DNA from 3 places in the Paenibacillus sp. FSL R7-0216 genome. Region 2 is predicted to be linked to each of the others. Evidence: predicted binding sites of a transcription regulator. Region 2 holds the regulator's gene; each other region holds the start of a gene.

Region 1 (6,381 bases), 1.3 Mb from region 2:
CATCAGCGTAGTGGCAACCGGGATTTGCGCAGTTTCCGCTAGCTGGCGCAGCTGCTCGGCGGCGCCGGATGCCGCTGCGCCGCCGCCTACCACGAGGACCGGGCGGCGGGAGGACTCGATCTTGCCGGCAATGAGCCGCACGGCCTCTTCGCTGATCTCGGATTGGGGTTCGTATCCGCGAATATGAACTTCGATGGCGGGCCTTTGGTCTGTACGGGCGGTCATGATGTTTTTGGGCAGATCGATAAGCACAGGCCCAGGTCTCCCGGTGACCGCGAGATGGAAAGCCTCTTTGACGATTCGAGGCAAATCGCGGATGTCCATCACGGAATAATTATGTTTGGTCACGTCCATCGTCATTCCGTAAATATTGACCTCCTGGAAGCTGTCCCGACCGATCAGGTCGGTGGAAACCTGACCCGTCAGCACAACCATCGGGACCGAGTCCATATAGGCGTTAGCGATACCCGTGACCGCATTTGTCGCCCCTGGCCCGGAGGTGACGAGCGCGACCCCGGCCTGTCCCGTGACTCGGGCATATCCGTCCGCCGCATGCACGGCGGCTTGCTCATGCCGGGTTAGAATATGATGGATTTCTAGGCAATCGTACAGCGCATCGTAGATCGGAATGACCGCACCGCCGGGATATCCGAAGATCGTGTCGACCTGTTCCGCACGCAAGCACTCGATCAGCAGCTCCGCTCCGTTTTTGGCGGTGGGTAACTTGGTTTCATGGATGTTGTTCATTTAAACTTACCTCCCGGTGGAATTTTGACCATTTTATCGCGAGGGGTTTGCATTTGGAGTGATTCCAGTCATAAAACGGCGCGGATCAAGGGGTTACGATTACTAGGAATTCAATGATGAGACGGTTGGACTCGCAGGAGAGTCACGCCGCTCAAAGGAGGGCAAACCTAATCATGAGCAGAAACATTGCGGTGGTCGGCGGGGGGATTTCCGGGTTGAGCGCGGCTTATTACGCCCGGAAGTGGCTTCGCGAACGGGGGATCGACGCCGGAATAACGATTATAGAGCAAACGGACCGGCTAGGCGGGAACATTCGCACCTTGCGTCGGGACGGTTTTACGATAGAGCAAGGCCCCGATTCATTCATCGCGCGGAAAACCGTTGTTTTGGAGTTGACGAAGGAATTGGGTTTAGAGCATTTGCTGGTGGGAACGAATCCGCTAGCCAAAAAGAACTACATTGTGCATCATGGCCGCTTTCACCCGATGCCGCCAGGGCTGATGCTCGGTATTCCTACGCAAATGTGGCCATTGGTGAAGACCGGCCTGCTGTCGCCGGCCGGCAAGCTGCGCGCCGCGTTAGACCTCGTGCTACCAGCCAGACGCGGCGGCGGGGATGAATCGCTTGGCGGCTTCATTCACCGACGGTTGGGGCGTGAAGTGCTGGAGAACCTGACCGAGCCGCTGCTAGCTGGCATCTATGCCGGGGATACGGCGGAGCTTAGCCTGGAAGCAACGTTCCCCCAGTTTATGGAGATGGAGCGTAAACATCGTAGTTTGATTCTCGGTCTCTTGGCGAGCAAAAAACAACCTTCCCCCAAGCCGCGAGAGGAAATGCCTAAGGGGGGGCATAACAGCATGTTTTTGACGCTGGAGGGCGGATTGAACGTGCTTACGTACGGTTTAGCCGCTGCGCTTCAAGGCGAGCAGGTCATAACGGGACAAGCGGTAGACGGGATGAGTAAGAAAGCGGGACGCTACGAATTGGAGCTATCTGGGGGCGAACGTTTGGAGGCGGACGCCGTCATCCTGGCAACCCCGGCCTATGCCTCGGCCCGGCTACTTCAGGATCAGGTTCGAACAGCGGCCTATTTGGAAAAGATCCGTTACGTCTCGGTCGCGAATCTGGCTTTTGCCTACCGGCGACAAGAGATCCAGCATGATTTGGACGGTTCCGGCGTGTTGATTCCGCGCGGGGAAGGGCGGATGGTTACGGCAATTACGTGGACGTCCTCCAAGTGGCTGCACACGGCACCGGAAGGACGCGTGCTGCTCCGTGCGTATATCGGCCGCTTGGGAGACCAGGCCTGGACGAAGCTGCCGGAGACGGAGATCCGTCGACGCGTGGCTGCTGAACTTAAGGATCTGATGGGGATCGAAGCCGAACCGCTCTTTTGCGAAATGTCGGCTTTGCCGGAGTCGATGCCGCAGTACCCGGTTGGTCATGTGGAGCATCTGAAGGAGCTTCGTGCCGAATTGGAGCAGGTGATGCCCGGCGTTATGGTGTGCGGAGCGGGGTATGGCGGAGTGGGGATCCCCGATTGCATTCGTCAAGGGAAGGAAGCGGCGGAAGCGGTGTTAACTTGGTTGGGAGATGAATCGAAATGCAACTGATTCAGCATAAAGATTATAACGTGAATCCCTTTATCGTCATTTGGGAAGTGACGAGAGCCTGTGCGCTGAAATGTCTGCACTGCCGGGCGGAAGCTCAATATCACCCCGATCCCAGACAGCTGACCTTCGAAGAAGGCAAGAAGCTTATCGACGAAATCGCGGAAATGGACGATCCGCTTTTTGTATTTACGGGGGGAGACCCGCTCATGCGACCGGATTTGTTTGACCTGGCGCGGTATGCGATCCATGAGAAGGGATTGCCCGTTTCCATGACCCCAAGTGCCACGCCGAGGGTTACCTTCTCCGCCGTAAGCAAAGCCAAGGAGGTTGGTCTTTCTCGCTGGGCGTTTAGCCTAGACGGCTCGACGGCGGAGATCCATGACCATTTCCGCGGCACACCGGGTTCATTCGAGATGACGACCAGAGGGATCGGTTATTTACAACAGCTGGAGATTCCGATTCAGATCAACACGACGGTGTCCCGTTATAACCTGAACGATCTGCCGCGAATTGCGGAAACGGTCAAAGGGATGGGGGCGGTGCTCTGGAGCGTGTTCTTCCTTGTACCAACGGGGCGGGGAATGACGAAAGACATGATTACACCGGAAGAGCATGAGCAGGTGATGATTTGGCTGGCGAACCTGCAACGGGAGATGCCTTACGGCATTAAAGCGACGGAAGCGCCCCATTACCGCCGGGTATTCATGCAGCAGCAGAGGCGAATCGCCGCTTCCGTAGAGGGGGGCTCGGCAACGCCCAAACGAAAGGATGTACTCGGCCGATCGCCTAAAGGCGTAAACGACGGAGACGGATTCGTATTTATCAGCCATATTGGCGAGGTGTATCCGAGTGGTTTTCTGCCGGTGAATTGCGGAAATGTCCGAGATACTTCGTTGGTGGAAATCTATCGAAATTCGCCGATTTTGCAGCAGTTAAGAGATAAATCCTTGCTTAAGGGCAAGTGCGGAGCCTGCGAATTCAAGGAGCTATGCGGCGGCTCCAGGGCAAGGGCCTATGCGGTAACCGGCGATTATTTGGAAAGCGATCCGTACTGCTCCTACATTCCTCGGGGCTACAACAGTCACGATCAACCGTGAGCAAAATCACGCAATGCAAAAAAGGAGGCCGATCGGCCTCCTTTTCATTCTTGTAAATCCAACGGATGGGCATTAGGATGGAAGAGGTTCAAATGTCACTTTCCAATGATCCTCAGCCAATTGCTCGGAAGCATGGCTGTAGCCCTTACCTTCAAGCACCTTTAGAAGCGGGACGGGATTCATGGTGGCGTGCAGAACGAAAGTCTCGCCCTTTTCCAGCTTCCCGACCGTGTCCATGATCACACTGAACGGTTCCTCGCCTCGGCGAAGAAACGGGCGAACGTCGAGTTCAACAATGCGGTCTGCCATTTACACATTCACCTCCACGTCGGTCCGTTCGGTTGCAAACGCTTGGCACAGCCGTGCCGCACCGCTAAGTCCTTTCATGCCGCCGTAAAGGGTATAGAAGAACGAGTCCGGCGCATCCAGCGAGAAGGACAAATACTGCTTCGGATCGATCCCTAACATTTTTTCAAACAAGGTGGCGGTGTCATAGGCGTAGAAACAGAAATACGTGTATTGAAATTCCGGCATTTTCTCGGCGATCGTGAGGATCTCACCCGCGTACCGCTCGAGGTTGCTCTCCGCTTCCTGAATCATGCGCAAGGCATCCTCCAGTTCCACGGCGATTTGGATCGTCTTGTCATCGATAACCGTAATCGTAGCCATAGGGCATTCCCCCTGCTTTAATTTTTACCGATTTTCACCTGGAACATCTCGGGCCCTTGCTCAATGTACTCCCAAGTAAAACCGCCGGGATGCATCGCTTCGAACTGAAAACGGAGCGGCACCGGGTCATGGTCGTTGATCAGCAGCATGGCTTCCCCCGGCTCCAAGGAATTGTAAGCGGCAAAAATCGTCTTATGCTTGAGCTGCGGCGGATATTCGGTAGCGTTGACAGTAGCTTTGAATTGACTCATGTGAAGTCCTCCTAAAGTTAAAAATTTAACGATTCGACCTCATTATATCAACGGGAAGCAGAATGATTGTGATATCAGTCACAAGTCAATTGCCGGTGAAAATTTCTGTTTGGATTTGTCCGGAAGACGCCATGGTTCCAGTGATTCCTGTCACTGGGATGCTTAGGCCAACTGATTATAATGTCCGTAATTTAGGCTTTACTCGAAGATGAAGGAGGAACCAATGACGTGCGAATCCGAGATTATATTCCCAATCAGCACGGAGCCTGGGCGATGCTGGTCGTTCCGTTTCTGTTCGGGATGCTCGCCTCTACCCCCGGGGCGATTCACGGACTGTTGTTTGTTTGCTGGCTTCTGATCTATTTGCTGATGTTTCCCCTGTTGCAGTGGATTCGGACGGGAAAAGCGGCCCGCTTCCGCAAACCGGTGCTGTTCTATGGTGCGCTGTTAGTCCCTGCGGCGGCCGCTTTGGTTCTGTTCCGTCCCATCGTTCTGCTAATGGCGCTCCTCTTCGTTCCGCTGTTTGCGATTAATGCCCTCTATGCCAAGCGAAAGCGAGAACGCGCTTTGCTGAACGATATTGCCGCTATCGTGCAATTCAGCCTGATGGTATTTATCTCCTACAAACTTGGAGGAGGGACCGATCTCCGGCTGGCTATGGAATTGTTCCTGATCAGCACGGCGTACTTCATCGGAACCGCCTTTTATGTAAAAACGATTATCCGCGAACGGAACAACAAGCGATTCTATGCCTATTCCGTAGCCTACCATCTGGTCCTGGCGCTTCTGGGGCTCTGGCTTCTGTCTCCGGCATTGGGACTGGCTGCAGTGGTATTGCTGGCACGGGCGGTCTGGTTCCCACGGACAGGAATCACCGCGAAACCGTCCGGTATGCTGGAAATTGTCTATTCTGTTATCGTTCTTGCCGCCGTCTGGATGACCTACGCTTGAAGGTGTATAATGAATACAGAATAGTACAGATTCGGGCAGGGGGGTATAACAGTTGGAGGGACCGGAGGAAAGCGTCACAAAACACGAACAGCTGCTCCAGCATATCGAAGGACTGAAGATCGGGACGAAAATATCCGTACGCAAGCTGGCCAAAACGCTGAGCGTCAGCGAAGGCACCGCTTACCGGGCGGTAAAGGAAGCGGAGAACCTGGGGATCGTCATTACGAAGGAGCGGATCGGCACCGTTCGCGTAGAGAAGAAGCCGCGGAACATCTCCGACCAGTTAACCTTTGGCGACGTGGTGGACATCGTGGAGGGCCATGTACTCGGCGGTGGGGAAGGTTTGGACAAAACGCTGAACAAATACGTCATCGGTGCGATGAAAATCGATGCCATGGCCAGATACATCGACGCCGGCAGCCTGTTGATTATCGGGAACCGCGACAATGCCCATTCGCTGGCCCTGGAGCAAGGCGCCGGCGTGCTGATCACCGGGGGTTTCGGGACGAGCCGCGAGGTCAAGGCTTTGGCGGACAAGCTGTCTTTGCCGATCATTTCATCGCGTCATGATACGTTTACCGTCGCTTCCATGATTAACCGCGCGTTGTTTGACCGCTTGATCAAGAAGAAAATCATGCTCGTGGAAGACATCGTCAGCCGCAAGCCGCGGGTGAATATGCTGAAGGCGACGAGCAACATTTCCGATTTTGACCAGTTGTCATTGGAGACGGGAAATCAGCATTTTCCGGTTGTGGATGAATGGAATCGGGTCATCGGGATCGTCAGCCGAAAGAATGTCGAGGAGCTTAGCGGCGACCAGTCCATCGAGAAATGTATGACTCGCCATCCGATTACCGTCGGCCTGCAGACATCGCTGGCTTCCGCCGCGCAAATCATGGTATGGGAAGGAATCGATTTCTTGCCCGTTGTCGACCGCAATCGGAAGCTGGTCTCGTCGGTGACGCGTCGTGAGGTGCTGCAGGCCATGCGGGACGTGCGCAATCAGCCGCAGCTAGGCGAAACGTTTGAGCATTTGATGTGGAATGGGTTTGC
Region 2 (6,381 bases):
GCTCCTGCTTTGCACTTTCCTGTCCGCCGATCTGCTCGAAGGTTAGCTTTGCCAGGCCGCGCTTTTTGCGCTTCCGTTCCCCGGCTGCTCCGATCGTAATCCCGCCGCTGCGCATTTTGATCGCCGTAAACAACGCGCCAAACAGCACCATAGCTACGACAAGCGGAACAACATTAACACCGGTCACTGCCAAGAATACGATAAGGACCGGAATAAATCCGATGGCTGCTTCGATCATCCATTTACGCATTCGGCCATGCCCCCATTCGTTCCGGTGTACGCGGCAAAATAACAAATTTACTGTATTGACCATCCGTCAAAGTAATATAGACGTTTTTCTCGTCCATTTCCGCTGTAGCCGTCAGTTTGTCGTTTTCCTGTTCCATTTGCTTTAGAGCCGCGGTAATTTGCGTATATTGCTTGTTTTCCATCGCTTGCGCGACGGTGAACAACGCGTTCTCCCACAACTGGTCCAATGTCGGAGAAGAATGATCCTCCACGTCTAGCTTCAACGTACGGTTGCCGATTTGGTCTTTCCCGTTCTGTTCAATCTGCCGAACTAGCGCGCCAAGATCGGTCCCCGGCTTTAAACTCAGCTTCAGCGCCAACTCATCAGGTTTGATATCCATTTCGACTTGATTTACACCATCCACACTTTTTACGATATTCTCCAGCGGACGTTCAATCGCCCATTGCCGATACAGGAACCATCCACCAAACAACACAAGGACGGAAATAGCGATGCTTGCAGCAATTGGTCCAATACGCAGTTTCACGTGATGTCCCCCTTATCTATAATAATCATCTCTGTAGTATATCAACCCGTCTATCAAAACTACAAATATGAGTATATCACATCGTATATCAAATATCGAAGGAAAGTGTGAAGATATTTAAAATTTGAAGCTAGCAGTTCTACCCCGAAATGCTACAAATTCTCAAGCATCACTGGCAAGCGGTTGATATTTTCCGCCAGCCACTTCATCTCCCTGGCGAAGCGCGCGGGAGGCGCGCTATGTGGATCCATCTGCCCATGAATCCACCAGACACATTCCATGTACCACAGCATTTGCAGGGATGTCGTTAAGTACCCCGTCTCAAATGGGGCTTCTACCTCCTGTCGATACCCTTCCATAAATGCAGTAGCCAGAGTCAGGTCCAAGTGATCGCTAAACGCACATGACATAACAGCTCGAGCAACATCGAGCCGGGGATAATCATAATTGAAGCGATCGAAATCCAGGACCGCAGCCACAGAACTCTCGTTAAACAGCAAATTGTCCATCCAAAGATCCCGATGCGCCCACCCCGATGCAATCTGTTCAAATCGTCCCAGGTCAACGTTTTCCGTTGCAATGCGTTGCGTTTCAATCTCACTCGACAATAAGAGGTTGCCGCTGCGAAGAGCTTGCTCCTGAAGCGTAATCCAATGCTCCAATCGCTCCTCGCGAGCGGGAGGGCAAAACAAGGCGGATTCCTTCCGTCCCAACGTCCCGTCATTCAAAAACCGATGCATTTGGCCTGTGACCCGTCCTAAATCATAGACTTGATGGATGTTGGATTGTCCCGGCGGAACAAGTAGTCCCTGACAATACCCCATTACAATGAACTTTTCACCACTGTCCGACTCAAGCATCCTATTCCCGTTCGAGGTAAGAAGCGAAGGGCACGGAAAACCAAGTTCACTTAATCGCATTTGTTGCGATAAGGCCAATTGCAACGTTTCGGGCCGATAGGACTTAAACCGCTCCCTATTATATTGCTTAAGCACAAATTCACCGAAATCCGTGGTAATTTTCCATTTATAATTTAACCAACCTCTTTTAATAGGAATAGCCTGCCGGATTGGACTAGAAAAATGATGGTTAAACGCTTGTTTCAAGTCTTCCCACACCTTATTCTCTTGCCCTGTAGGATCGAGCAACTCCATGCCTTTCCCTCCTTACAAAAAAACGGTCTCGCCATTCAGGCTTTTCGCCTAAACCTCGAAACCGTTTATTAGGAATATTTCTATTTACGACGACCCGTCAGCGATTCGGCAGGGTGAACACTTCCGGTAGCGGTTCGCCCGTTGTAAAACTGAAGAACCGATAATAGTGGTGGTCCTTCTGTTTGTAGAACAGCTGCCAGACCAGTTGGTTATTGTAAATGCCCGGCAGCAGACGGACTACCTGGATACCCGGCAACGTCTGTTTGATGATGGCTCGAACCTGATTCTCGGACTTCCCTTCCGATAGCAATCGCACCTCAGGGTCCTGTCCTTCTCGGAGCCAAACCATCATTTTACGTCCGGATTCGTCTTCCCCCTGCACGACCCAGGTGACTTCATCCCATACCGACTTCCACACCTCGTCTCCCTGGACCAGGTCCGTCTCCTGCTTCGCCTGTTGAACGGCCTCTCTTTCGGCTCTCCACGTATCCTCATGAATGTATAGATAAAACCGGTGGAGACCAAGGAGCACGATCAACAGGATCACGATGGACAGCAGAATCCATTGGGTTCGCTTCCTCAACCTTCTCTTCCTTTCCTATCCTAGCGTATTACCGTGCCAGCAGTCCCTCGAACGCAGCTTGAGCGTCGTGCCGAATACGCTCCTCATCAAGCGTCAGGCAAGCCCCGTGTTTGACGACCTGTTTGCCATTCACCCAAACGTGCTCCACGTCTTTTGGTCCAGCAGAATACACGGTGTGCGAGATGAAATCCGTTCGCGGCAGAAAATGAGCCTGCTCCGTGTTCAAGGCGATGAAATCCGCCTTCATGCCAGCCGCAAGCTTCCCGGTGTTCGGCAAGAAGACCGACTTCGCGCCGTACTCCGTCCCCATCTTGAGTGCTTCTAGAGCCGGAATCGCCGTCGGATCCCCGGATACGCCTTTATGAATCAGCGCGGCCAAACGAATCTCCTCCAGCATGTCCAGGTTATTGTTGCTGGCTGCACCGTCAGTACCCAGCGATACCACGACTCCCTTCTTCAGGAGCTCCGGTACTCTGGCAACGCCGCTGGCCAACTTTAAGTTGCTACCCGGATTATGAGAGACGGTAACGCCATGAGAAGCCAAGACCTCGATTTCCTCGTCCGTCAAATGTACGGCATGGGCGAGCAGCGTCGGGCGGGAGAACATGCCCAGCTTCCGTAGGTGCTCTACCGGGCGAACGCCGTAATCGTTCACGTTCTGCTCCACCTCGGCGCGTGTCTCCGACATATGCGTATGCATCGGTAGATCGAGATCGTGGGCGGCTTGTACGAACTTCTCGATGAAAGCCGGCGGACAGGTATATGGCGCATGAGGCGACATCATCGTCGTGATGCGTCCTTCCGCTTTACCGTGCCAATTCTGGGCAAACGCGATCGCTTCTTTAAGCTTCTGATCCTGCTCTTCCGGCGAGCATAGCCCGATCGCTCCGCGCATCAGCACGGCGCGAATGCCGGATTCCTCGACAACCTTGGCGACTTCGTCCATCTGATCGTACATATCCAAGAACGTGGTCGTACCGCCTTTAAGCATTTCCAGTACGGACAGCGCCGTTCCGGCATAAACGTCAGCAGCGGTAAACTTGGCTTCCATCGGCCACATTTTCTCCTGCAGCCAGGTTTGCAGTACCATGTCATCCCCATAACCGCGCAACAGCGACATCGCCGCATGACCATGGGTATTAATCAGTCCCGGCAAAAATAACAAGCCTTTGCCGTCAAACGTTTCGGCGCCTTCCACGCCTTCCGGGCGCTCTTCTCCGATATAGGTGATCGAATCGCCTTCAACAAGCATATATCCATGAATCACGGGGCGATTGGTCTCCAGTACGGCAAACGTCCCGTTCTTAATTAACCATTTACGACTCATACGTTGGCTTGTTCCTTTCCATCCTCCAGATAATATGCCAAGCTAAGCAGGTCTGTAGTGAAATCGGCCGCATGAATCCGCACTTCCGACGGCACCTTGAGAATCGTTGGCGCGAAGTTCAAGATGGCTCCGATCCCGGCCGCAACCAGCTCGTCTGCCACGCGCTGGGCTTCTGTGTCAGGTACCGTTATGATCCCAATACGGATATTATTCGCTCGTACCGTAGCTACCAGCTCCTCAATCGGTTGAATCGTGATGTTGTTGATTTGGGTACCGATCTTTGCTGGCGATGCGTCGAACACGGCGACGATTTTCATATTATCCTTCAAATAAGCATTATAATTCGAAAGGGCTTGCCCTAGATTACCGGCACCGACTAACGCCACGTTAATTTGCTGGTCCAAGTTGAGAATCTGTTGAATCTTCTCGATTAGGTAAGCCACGTCATAGCCGATCCCCTTCCGACCAAAATCGCCGAAATACGCTAAATCCTTGCGGATTTGCGCGGGATTCAGATCCAACTTCTGGCCCAGCTCCTGCGAGGAGACCGTGGGGACCTCCCTGCGGCTGAGTTCGTTCAAGAAACGCAGGTAAACCGGCAGTCTGCGGACGACGGCGTCCGAAATTTTTTCTGACTTCATGCTTCGTTTCCCCCTATTCTTCAATGCGATCAATAAAGCGGTTTAGGCTTCGGGATTCAACCATTCCGAGATGCGAGGTACCATTTGATTCATCGGCATATGCTCCATCTTCGGTCCGGGCAAAGAGTATAAAAAATACTTCCCATAGTAAGACTCCAGGATACGGGTATCATAAACGATTACGATGCCACGATCCTGCGAGGAACGGACGAGTCGCCCGAATCCTTGCTTGAAGCGGATAACCGCCTGCGGGACGGATAACTTCATAAATGGGTTTTTCTTCTCCCGCTGCAGTCGCTCACTCTTGGCTTCCACCAGCGGATGGTTCGGCGGTTGAAAAGGCAGCCGCACGATCGCTAAACTTGTCAGCGCCTCGCCGGGGATATCTACCCCTTCCCAGAAACTGCTCGTCCCCAGCAATACCGATGCATTTTGACCCTGGAAGCGCCGAGTCAGCTTGGTACGGCTACCGCTGTCCATCCCTTGCCCGATGACGGTGATCCCCTGCGCCGAGAGCAACTCTTTCAGCGGGTCATACACCTGTCTCAGCATCCGGTAGGACGTAAACAGCACCAGCATGCGGCCTTGAGTAGCCACCGCGGAATCTGCCAACGACTGCACCAACGTGTTAATGAAGTGATCATCTCCCACGCTGCCCTTTACGCTCGGAAAATCACGCGGAATGACTAAGAGTGCCTGGTCCCGGTAATTAAACGGAGATGGCAACATCGACGTAATCAACCGTTCCTCTTCCGCCGCCTCCGTCAGACCCAACTGCTCGATCATATATTGAAACGACTTATCGACTGACAATGTCGCGGAAGTCATAACGACGCTTTTTTTCCGATCGAAGAAAAATTCCTTCAACTGGGCGCTAACGTCAATCGGCACCGCGTACATTTGCAGCGAGCGGCTGCGGTAATTCCCGTTGGCTTCCATCCAATAAACTGTGTCTTCGCTTTCCAGCTTCATGAAGAACCGCAGTGATTCCCGTTCTCCAGCTAAATCCTTAAACAAGCCGCTGATATCGGTAAGCAGGCTTTCCGCAGCATAATCATCCTGCTCCTCCCGAATCTCGGACAGGAGACGATCCCCTTTTCGAAGCACGTCGCCCAGACCCACGTAAATCTGGTTTTCGAGCGCGGTCAGTGTCTCCCAATCCTTCGGCTTTCGGGTCGGCAGCAGCCGATATACGAATTGCCCCGGATCGCCGGGGGCCGCATCGCTGCGATCCGGCATCAAGCTGAACAGCAGCTCGCTGAGCTTGTCCCAGCTCTCTTTCACATCCACCAACACTGGGTAGATGCCATCGATCACTGCGCACCATTCCGCAGCTTTCTCCGCGGACGACGCATCTATCGAGCTCCGAAGATTAGCCAGCTGCCCTGTCTTGCTGTCTTTAAACAACCGGGTCAGCGTATGGACCACCGTAAAGTATTTCATATGAATGCCAAGATGCTTGCCGGCCACATCTTCCAAATGATGCGCCTCATCGATGACCAGCCGCTCATAGCCTGGTAGCAGCTGGTGCCCGGCCTGAATGTCCGTAAACAATTTAGAGTGGTTCGTGATGACCACGTCAGCTACTCCGGCTTCGTGTTTGGCACGATGATAGAAGCATTTGCGGAACCAGGGGCAGGATCGGCCTAAGCAGGATTCCGATTCACTGGCTACCGTCTCCCAGAAGTCGCCGCCGCGGTTTCCGAGATTCAACTCTTCATCGTCGCCGTTTTCCGTTTGTGTCAGCCACACAACCATTTGCGCGGCCGTCATCACCTCTTCTTTAGGTGTTGCGAAGTCTTTTCTATTCATTTTATGTTCAAATTTGCGCAAGCACAAATAATGCTGCCTTCCTTTAAATACGGCTGCGCGGAAAGGAAAAGGCACGACTTCCGTCAAT
Region 3 (6,381 bases), 140 kb from region 2:
TCCCACAGCAATCCGCCCGGTACGTAAAGATCCTGCAAACTTCCACGACACCGGAGTGGTGGTGGTCGATTGCCGAAATAAATCTATATCGTTAAGAAGCGGCAAGATCAGATAGTTGAATTCAGCTCCCGGACGGAATTTTCCGTTGCAGGGAGCTGCTTTTTTATTAAATAATTGGAGAACGGAAATTCTAAATAATTCTTTACCGAACGTTCTCAATATGATAAACTCAAGATGAAAGGAGGGACCGCCCATTGGCCAGAGCCAAACAATTTGACGAGGATACGGTGTTGCTGAAAGCGATGAAGCTATTTTGGGAACAAGGCTATGAGAGAACGTCGATGCAGGATTTGGTCGAGCAAATGGGCGTTCATAAGCGTAGCATGTATGACACATTCGGCGATAAGCATTCTCTGTATGTCCGAGCGCTGAACCGGTATCAGGAAGTGATCGCGAAACGGATGGTGGAGGCGATGAACGGAGCCCGTTCCACAAAGGAAGCGATCCGCGCCTTATTCGAAATGGTGATCTATCCGGAAAAGGGATTCCCGGCGGGCTGCCTGATGGTGAACACGGCGGTTGAGCTCGCAACGATCGACGCGGATGCCAGGGCTTTCGTGACCGAGGGTTGGGCGCATTCCGAGATCGTGATCCGTGGGCTGATCGAAGCCGGACAACGATCAGATGAGTTAGATCCGTCGTTGAACGCGGAGGAGCTCGCGTCCTATTTCAATAATGCCTTGGCTGGCCTTAGGGTAATGGTGAAGACAGTTGAAGATAAAGAGAAGCTCGTCCGGATCGTCGATACGACGTTGTCTTTGTTGAAGTAGTCTTTTTTTTTGCACAAAAGAGAATGATCATTCTCAATAAACATCTATCTAAAGGAGCGAGTACGATGGGAAAACTAGCAGGTAAAGTAGCGTTGATTACTGGAGGGAGCAGCGGGATTGGATTCTCCACGGCCCAATTGTTTGTAGCCGAAGGGGCGAAAGTTGTCATAACGGGAAGGAACCCGGACAATTTGAAGAAAGCGGTGGATACGCTGGGCACATCCAATAGCATTGGCGTGGTATCGGACGCGGCTGATCCGGAGAGCGCCGAGAAGGCCGTCACGGCAGCAGTGGAAGCTTTTGGCGGATTAGACATCGTGTTTGCCAATGCCGGGATCAGCGGAAGTACGCCACTCGGCAGTACGGACCCGTCCCTGTTTAAGCGCATTCTCGATATCAACGTCGCCGGTGTATTCTTCACGGTTCAAGCGGCTTCGCCCCATTTGAGAGAGGGGGGCTCGGTGATCCTGAACGGTTCTGTTCTGGCCAAAGCCGGCAGTCCGGGGTATGCCGCCTATGCTGCAAGCAAAGGGGCGGTCACAAGCATGGCGCGGGTTCTGGTTTCGGAACTGGCACCGCGCGGGATCCGCGTCAATACCGTCGTGCCGGGCGCCACGAAAACGCCGATTTGGGGAGATACTGCTGCACCGGCTTTTAATCAGCTGGAAGATTATTTGAAACGCAGCATCCCGCTGAACCGAATGGGCGAACCTATAGAACTGGCAAATACCGTGTTATTTCTGGCTTCAGACGATGCATCCTTCGTCAACGGGGCGGAAATCAGCGTAGATGGGGGCTCAGGCTCTTCACCGATGGGAACACCGCTCCATACCCAACGTTAACAACTCCTCCCGTCAGGGGGTTCATATACATCAGAGCCGGTCGGTTTCCGATCGGCTTGTTTACTCGAACAGGAGGAAGGTGGAAAAATGATGAACAAGCTGTGACTTGTTATGTGAAAAAAAGCACATTAAAAGTGAAATAAATCACATTATATGATTCCACTTTTTTTTATAATTCAAACTGAAGATAAAAACAGGAGGGAAATCAAATGAAAATGGTCAAAGGTTTGGTAGTAGCAGGGATTGCAGCGGCGTTGCTGGCAGGTTGCGGTTCGAATAACGGGAATACGGCGGAAAACACAAATAAACCCGCTGAACAAACCGACGTAACGACGACGGCATCGATCGTAAACCAAGCGGATGCGTTCACGAATGCAGTCAGCGAAAAAGGGACTTGGATCGTCGCGATTCTGGACGACTTGACAGTCGATAAGGATGTTGTAGTTGCTGGTGAATTCCATGACAAAAACGATGCTGCAAAAGACATCTATCGTAAAATCGCGCTGTACACCCAAGACGAAGATCACAACATCACCGCTTCGTTTACATTGACGGTTCCTAAACTGACGGTACAAAGTGAAAACCTGAGAATTCAAGGCGGTACCGTGAAAGGTGACGTCTATGTAGAAGCAAACGGGTTCAACTTGGATAAAACCGCTACGATCGACGGCAACCTGTACTTCGCCAACGCGGACGTGCAAGCTAGCGCGAAAATCGACGGTAAAGTAACGGGCGCAACAGAAGTGAAGTAAGTTTAGTCCTAATCATAACGAAGGCCAACCGATCAGGTTGGCCTTGTTTTTATACCAAAAATGATTTTACGAATACATAGATCCGTTTATCCTCCCACATTCAGATCATAGTTCTACACTCTTCAGCGGGCGGGAGGTTGCGGTTTGCCCGGCCGTATGTTCTAATCGCAGTAGCTGCGTTCCGCAGCGGAAGACCCGGTGGAGGCGATCGGTTATGAACTTGAATAATCTCTATTTTCATATCCATTACTGCAATAGTAAGCAACCAAACGATGGCAAGAAGATCAGGACCCAAATTAGCAGAACGCTTCAGCATCATGAGCTGCTGCTTGTAACCGGAGGTAAGGGCAGCTTAACGCTGGGCGGCAAGAAGCATCTCGTTCAGGAGGGGTTGATCTTTTACCTGCGAGCGGGGTTACCGCATACGATTGAAATGGATGAAGAGGAGCCGATCTGTTTCTATTCGATCCACTTCAGCTCTACGAGCATCGGATATGACGAAGGCGCTTGGTCTATCGGAAAGGAACATGAACGGCTGCCGTTGCCGCCGATGCGCATACTGCAAAATGGATACTTGGTCGTGGACGCCTTTCAAAGGCTGACGGCCGCCTGGTCCGCCAAACTGCCGGGTTATGAGCTGTTGGCAAGAGCCAGATTGCAGCAGCTGCTATATGAAATCTTCTTACAGGTAAAGAGACAAAATCAGAATCACGCGGTTGCGCTTAAAGTCGAAAAGGTGATCCAGCATATGCGTGAGCATCTTACTGAGCGGCTCACTTTGGCGGAGTTGTCTGATTTGGTGCAACTGTCAACGTACTATCTGACGCGAGTGTTCAAGCAGGCTACCGGCTATACGGTCATCGAGTACTTCAACAAACTTAAAATGGATAAAGCCAAAGAACTCATCTTGGACGGTGACAAAAAAATCAAGGACGTTGCATTAGAGCTCGGTTTCGCCGACGAATTTTACTTCAGCCGAATTTTCAAGCGTACGGAAGGGATCAGTCCATCTGAATTTTACAGCAATATCGTCCATGGAGTTTAGGATAATGCATGGTACATAGCTGTTTTTCGCGTTAAGATCATTCTGCAAGAATGTTCAATTGTCGCGCAGTGGACAGCGAGCTCTTACAGAAGGAAGAAGGCTTTGGGTTATGCCGATTTGGAAAAGAAATTTGATCGTCTGCTGGTTTGGCATGTTCGTGACAGGGGTAGGCATGAGTCAGATCGCTCCGATTTTGCCGCTCTACATCAAGCAGCTGGGGGTTGATCAGGCCGATGCGGTAGCCCGTTATTCCGGACTCGCATTTGGCATTACGTTTATCGTCTCGGCGATTTTCTCCCCGATTTGGGGGCTCGCGGCCGATAAATATGGGCGGAAACCGATGCTCCTCCGGGCTAGCCTCGGAATGGCGATCATTATCGGATGTATGGGGTTCGCTACCCATGTGTATGTATTGATCGCCCTTCGTCTGTTGCAAGGCATCATTACCGGCTACGGCACAGCATGCACAACGCTGATCGCGACGCAAACGGACAAGGCTCATGCGGGTTGGGCGTTAGGTCTGTTATCCACGTCCAATATCGCGGGATCGCTGTTAGGGCCAACGATCGGCGGGTTCATTGCCGAAAACGCCGGGATTCCAAACACCTTTTTCCTGACCGGTGTGTTGATGCTGATCGCTTTCATAACGACATGGTTATTCGTTAAGGAAACGTTCGTGCGGACGGATGAGAAAGTGGCGGGAATGAAAGAGGTATGGGCGGCAGTTCCTGAAAAAAGCTTAACCTTGACGCTGTTCGCCACCTTTTTTATGCTGAGTGTCGCCATGTATTCGGTGGAACCGGTGCTAACGGTGTGTGTAAATGATATTTCTCGGAACAGCGGCCATGTGGCGCTGTTGGCCGGGGTCATTTTCTCGGCATCAGGTTTGGCTAATATTTTGGCAGCGCCAAGGCTCGGGAAGTTGTCCGACCGGATTGGCGCTCATAAGGTGATGCTGGCTGCGCTGCTGGTGGCCGGGATCTTGTTTATCCCGCAGGCACTCGCACGGAATCCTTGGGAGCTGATGGGGCTGCGTTTTTTGCTGGGATTGGCTGCGGGCGGACTCAGTCCCTCGGTCAACACACTCATCAAGAAGATTACTCCGGAGCATCTGACAGGGCGGGTGTATGGATTTAGCATGGCAGCCGGGTATCTGGGGGTATTTGCCGGTTCCGTGCTGGGCGGTCAAGTCGCGGCTTGGCTCGGCGTTCCATACGTATTCTTGACGACCGGCGTTTTGCTGCTAATCAATGCGGTCTGGGTTTATACGAAGGTGTATAAGAAGTTGAAGGAACCTGGTCGATTGGCGCTTATCCAAAGATGACCAAGAATGGAGTGAAGGAGAGATGATGATGGAAATGGATCCATCTGACATGAAGACGAGGATCATAGCGGAAAAGACAGCGCTGGTTGTGATCGATTTGCAGCAAGGAATTGCGCATCCCTCCCGCAAAGGGGCTCCTCACGAGAGCACTGTAGTGGTAGGAAACGCAAGCCGGCTGGCACAGGCATTTGCCGAAGAAGGCGGGTTCGTGGTGCTTGTCCGGGTATCCTCCTTTGATGGAAAGGACATGTTGAAGCCAGAAACGGACATGCATCCGAGCCCAACGGCGTACCCTGCAGGTTGGGATGAAATCGTGCCTGAGTTGGCGGAGGTTAAAGGGGCACACATGGTGACGAAACGCCAGTGGGGAGCTTTCTTCGGCACGGACCTTGATCTGCAGCTGCGGCGGCGCGGCATCGATACGATCGTGCTCTGCGGCATCTCCACCTCCATCGGGGTTGACATGACTGCGCGTGAAGCGTTCCAGCATGGGTACCAACAGATATTCGTCGAGGATGCCATGTCTGCTTCGACGACGGAGGAGCACGAGTACGTATGCCGATTCATCTTCCCGCGCATCGGCAAGATACGATCGACGGAAGAGGTTTTGGCGGCGCTGCGGTAAACGGTCGTTTTGATGTGAAAGAGCCTTGAACCTTTGGGTTCAAGGCTCTTTGGGTATGCGCCCAGCATGGGGACATCGATAGGGTGAAAATCCCGAGCGGGGGTTGTGAGCGCCTGCCGACAAGCCATGAAACAGGAAGCGGCTTGGCCGAGTAATCCGGGGTATCCGCTTCTACCCGATTGATCGTGTACTAAAACTGCAGCACAACCATCTGATGGCAGGACCAAGAGGGAAGAGTGTACGTGATGCTCCCTTTCTCTTGGCGGAATGGAATCGCTGTCCGCTGAGGCGCCAGATAAACTTCCCGAACCGGTGCCGGTACAGCGATCGTGGATTCGATGCCGCTAAGGATCGGAAGGTCTTCGATGACCTCAACGTTTTGGCCTCGGCGTACCGGAGAGGCATACAACAGATGGTGGATCCAGCGGTTGCTGGCTTGTTGTGCCTGAAGCGTTGTTACCCCTTGTGCAGGGAGATTTGAGCTCATCGTCTTACGTTGCAGCAAACGGTCCAAGGCGTAGTGCAGAATCTCCTTGACGGGCAAGCTGCCCTTCAAGGCGTAGTCCTCGAACAGATTCCAGGCTGCATAGATACCGGAAGGGCCCTCCACCATGCCGGGGCCGGCGTCCTGCAAATTGGACGGTGTGTGCTGATGCGAGCAAAAGGTGAACAGATCGCGGTTGAAATAGGAATTTTCCCGGCTGCCCAGCTTGTGACCGTTTGTATCCAGCTCGATGTCCTGACCATCGGCGTAAATGACGAAGGAAGCGTTGCTTAAGGAAGGCAGTTCAAAGTCCGGCCGAAAATACGACGGCTTGAACGCGGAGGCCTTAAGCGGTTTCACACCGAAATCAAGTTCGAACCGCGTACCGTCCGACGACAGGCCGGAGCGTCCGGTGGCCAGGATTTTGCCGCCTTTGGAAACAAATGCTTCAAGCTTCGTCTTGAGCGGTTCATCGAGGG

The links. The regulator Rex, encoded in region 2, represses fermentation and respiration genes when NADH is low (regulators of the CRP and FNR family bind a similar motif). The targets are predictions, from matches to a motif close to TTGTGAAATATTTCACAA.
Region 1: MKZ15_RS07665 (DUF2249 domain-containing protein) is a predicted target of Rex. The motif match lies at 4,444-4,461, and genes of this name have one in related genera.
Region 3: MKZ15_RS13010 (polymer-forming cytoskeletal protein) is a predicted target of Rex. The motif match lies at 1,805-1,822, and genes of this name have one in related genera.

The regions. Positions count from the first base shown of each region.
Region 1 is NZ_CP150222.1:1,739,889-1,746,269, forward strand. Features, by position in the region: gene ilvB (biosynthetic-type acetolactate synthase large subunit) at 1-747, opposite strand, end outside; gene hemG (protoporphyrinogen oxidase) at 921-2,360, shown strand; gene MKZ15_RS07650 (TIGR04053 family radical SAM/SPASM domain-containing protein) at 2,351-3,457, shown strand; gene MKZ15_RS07655 (DUF2249 domain-containing protein) at 3,530-3,766, opposite strand; gene MKZ15_RS07660 (hypothetical protein) at 3,767-4,126, opposite strand; gene MKZ15_RS07665 (DUF2249 domain-containing protein) at 4,144-4,377, opposite strand; gene MKZ15_RS07670 (YwiC-like family protein) at 4,606-5,328, shown strand; gene MKZ15_RS07675 (DRTGG domain-containing protein) at 5,381-6,381, shown strand, end outside.
Region 2 is NZ_CP150222.1:3,017,314-3,023,694, forward strand. Features, by position in the region: gene MKZ15_RS13645 (AAA family ATPase) at 1-250, opposite strand, end outside; gene MKZ15_RS13650 (hypothetical protein) at 243-776, opposite strand; gene MKZ15_RS13655 (phosphotransferase) at 929-1,930, opposite strand; gene MKZ15_RS13660 (DUF5590 domain-containing protein) at 2,028-2,513, opposite strand; gene MKZ15_RS13665 (amidohydrolase) at 2,542-3,840, opposite strand; gene MKZ15_RS13670 (redox-sensing transcriptional repressor Rex) at 3,837-4,505, opposite strand; gene dinG (ATP-dependent DNA helicase DinG) at 4,524-6,381, opposite strand, start outside.
Region 3 is NZ_CP150222.1:2,874,056-2,880,436, reverse strand. Features, by position in the region: gene MKZ15_RS13025 (discoidin domain-containing protein) at 1-95, shown strand, start outside; gene MKZ15_RS13020 (TetR/AcrR family transcriptional regulator) at 255-830, shown strand; gene MKZ15_RS13015 (glucose 1-dehydrogenase) at 896-1,672, shown strand; gene MKZ15_RS13010 (polymer-forming cytoskeletal protein) at 1,882-2,424, shown strand; gene MKZ15_RS13005 (AraC family transcriptional regulator) at 2,639-3,469, shown strand; gene MKZ15_RS13000 (multidrug efflux MFS transporter) at 3,579-4,793, shown strand; gene MKZ15_RS12995 (hydrolase) at 4,843-5,418, shown strand; gene MKZ15_RS12990 (alpha-amylase family protein) at 5,609-6,381, opposite strand, start outside.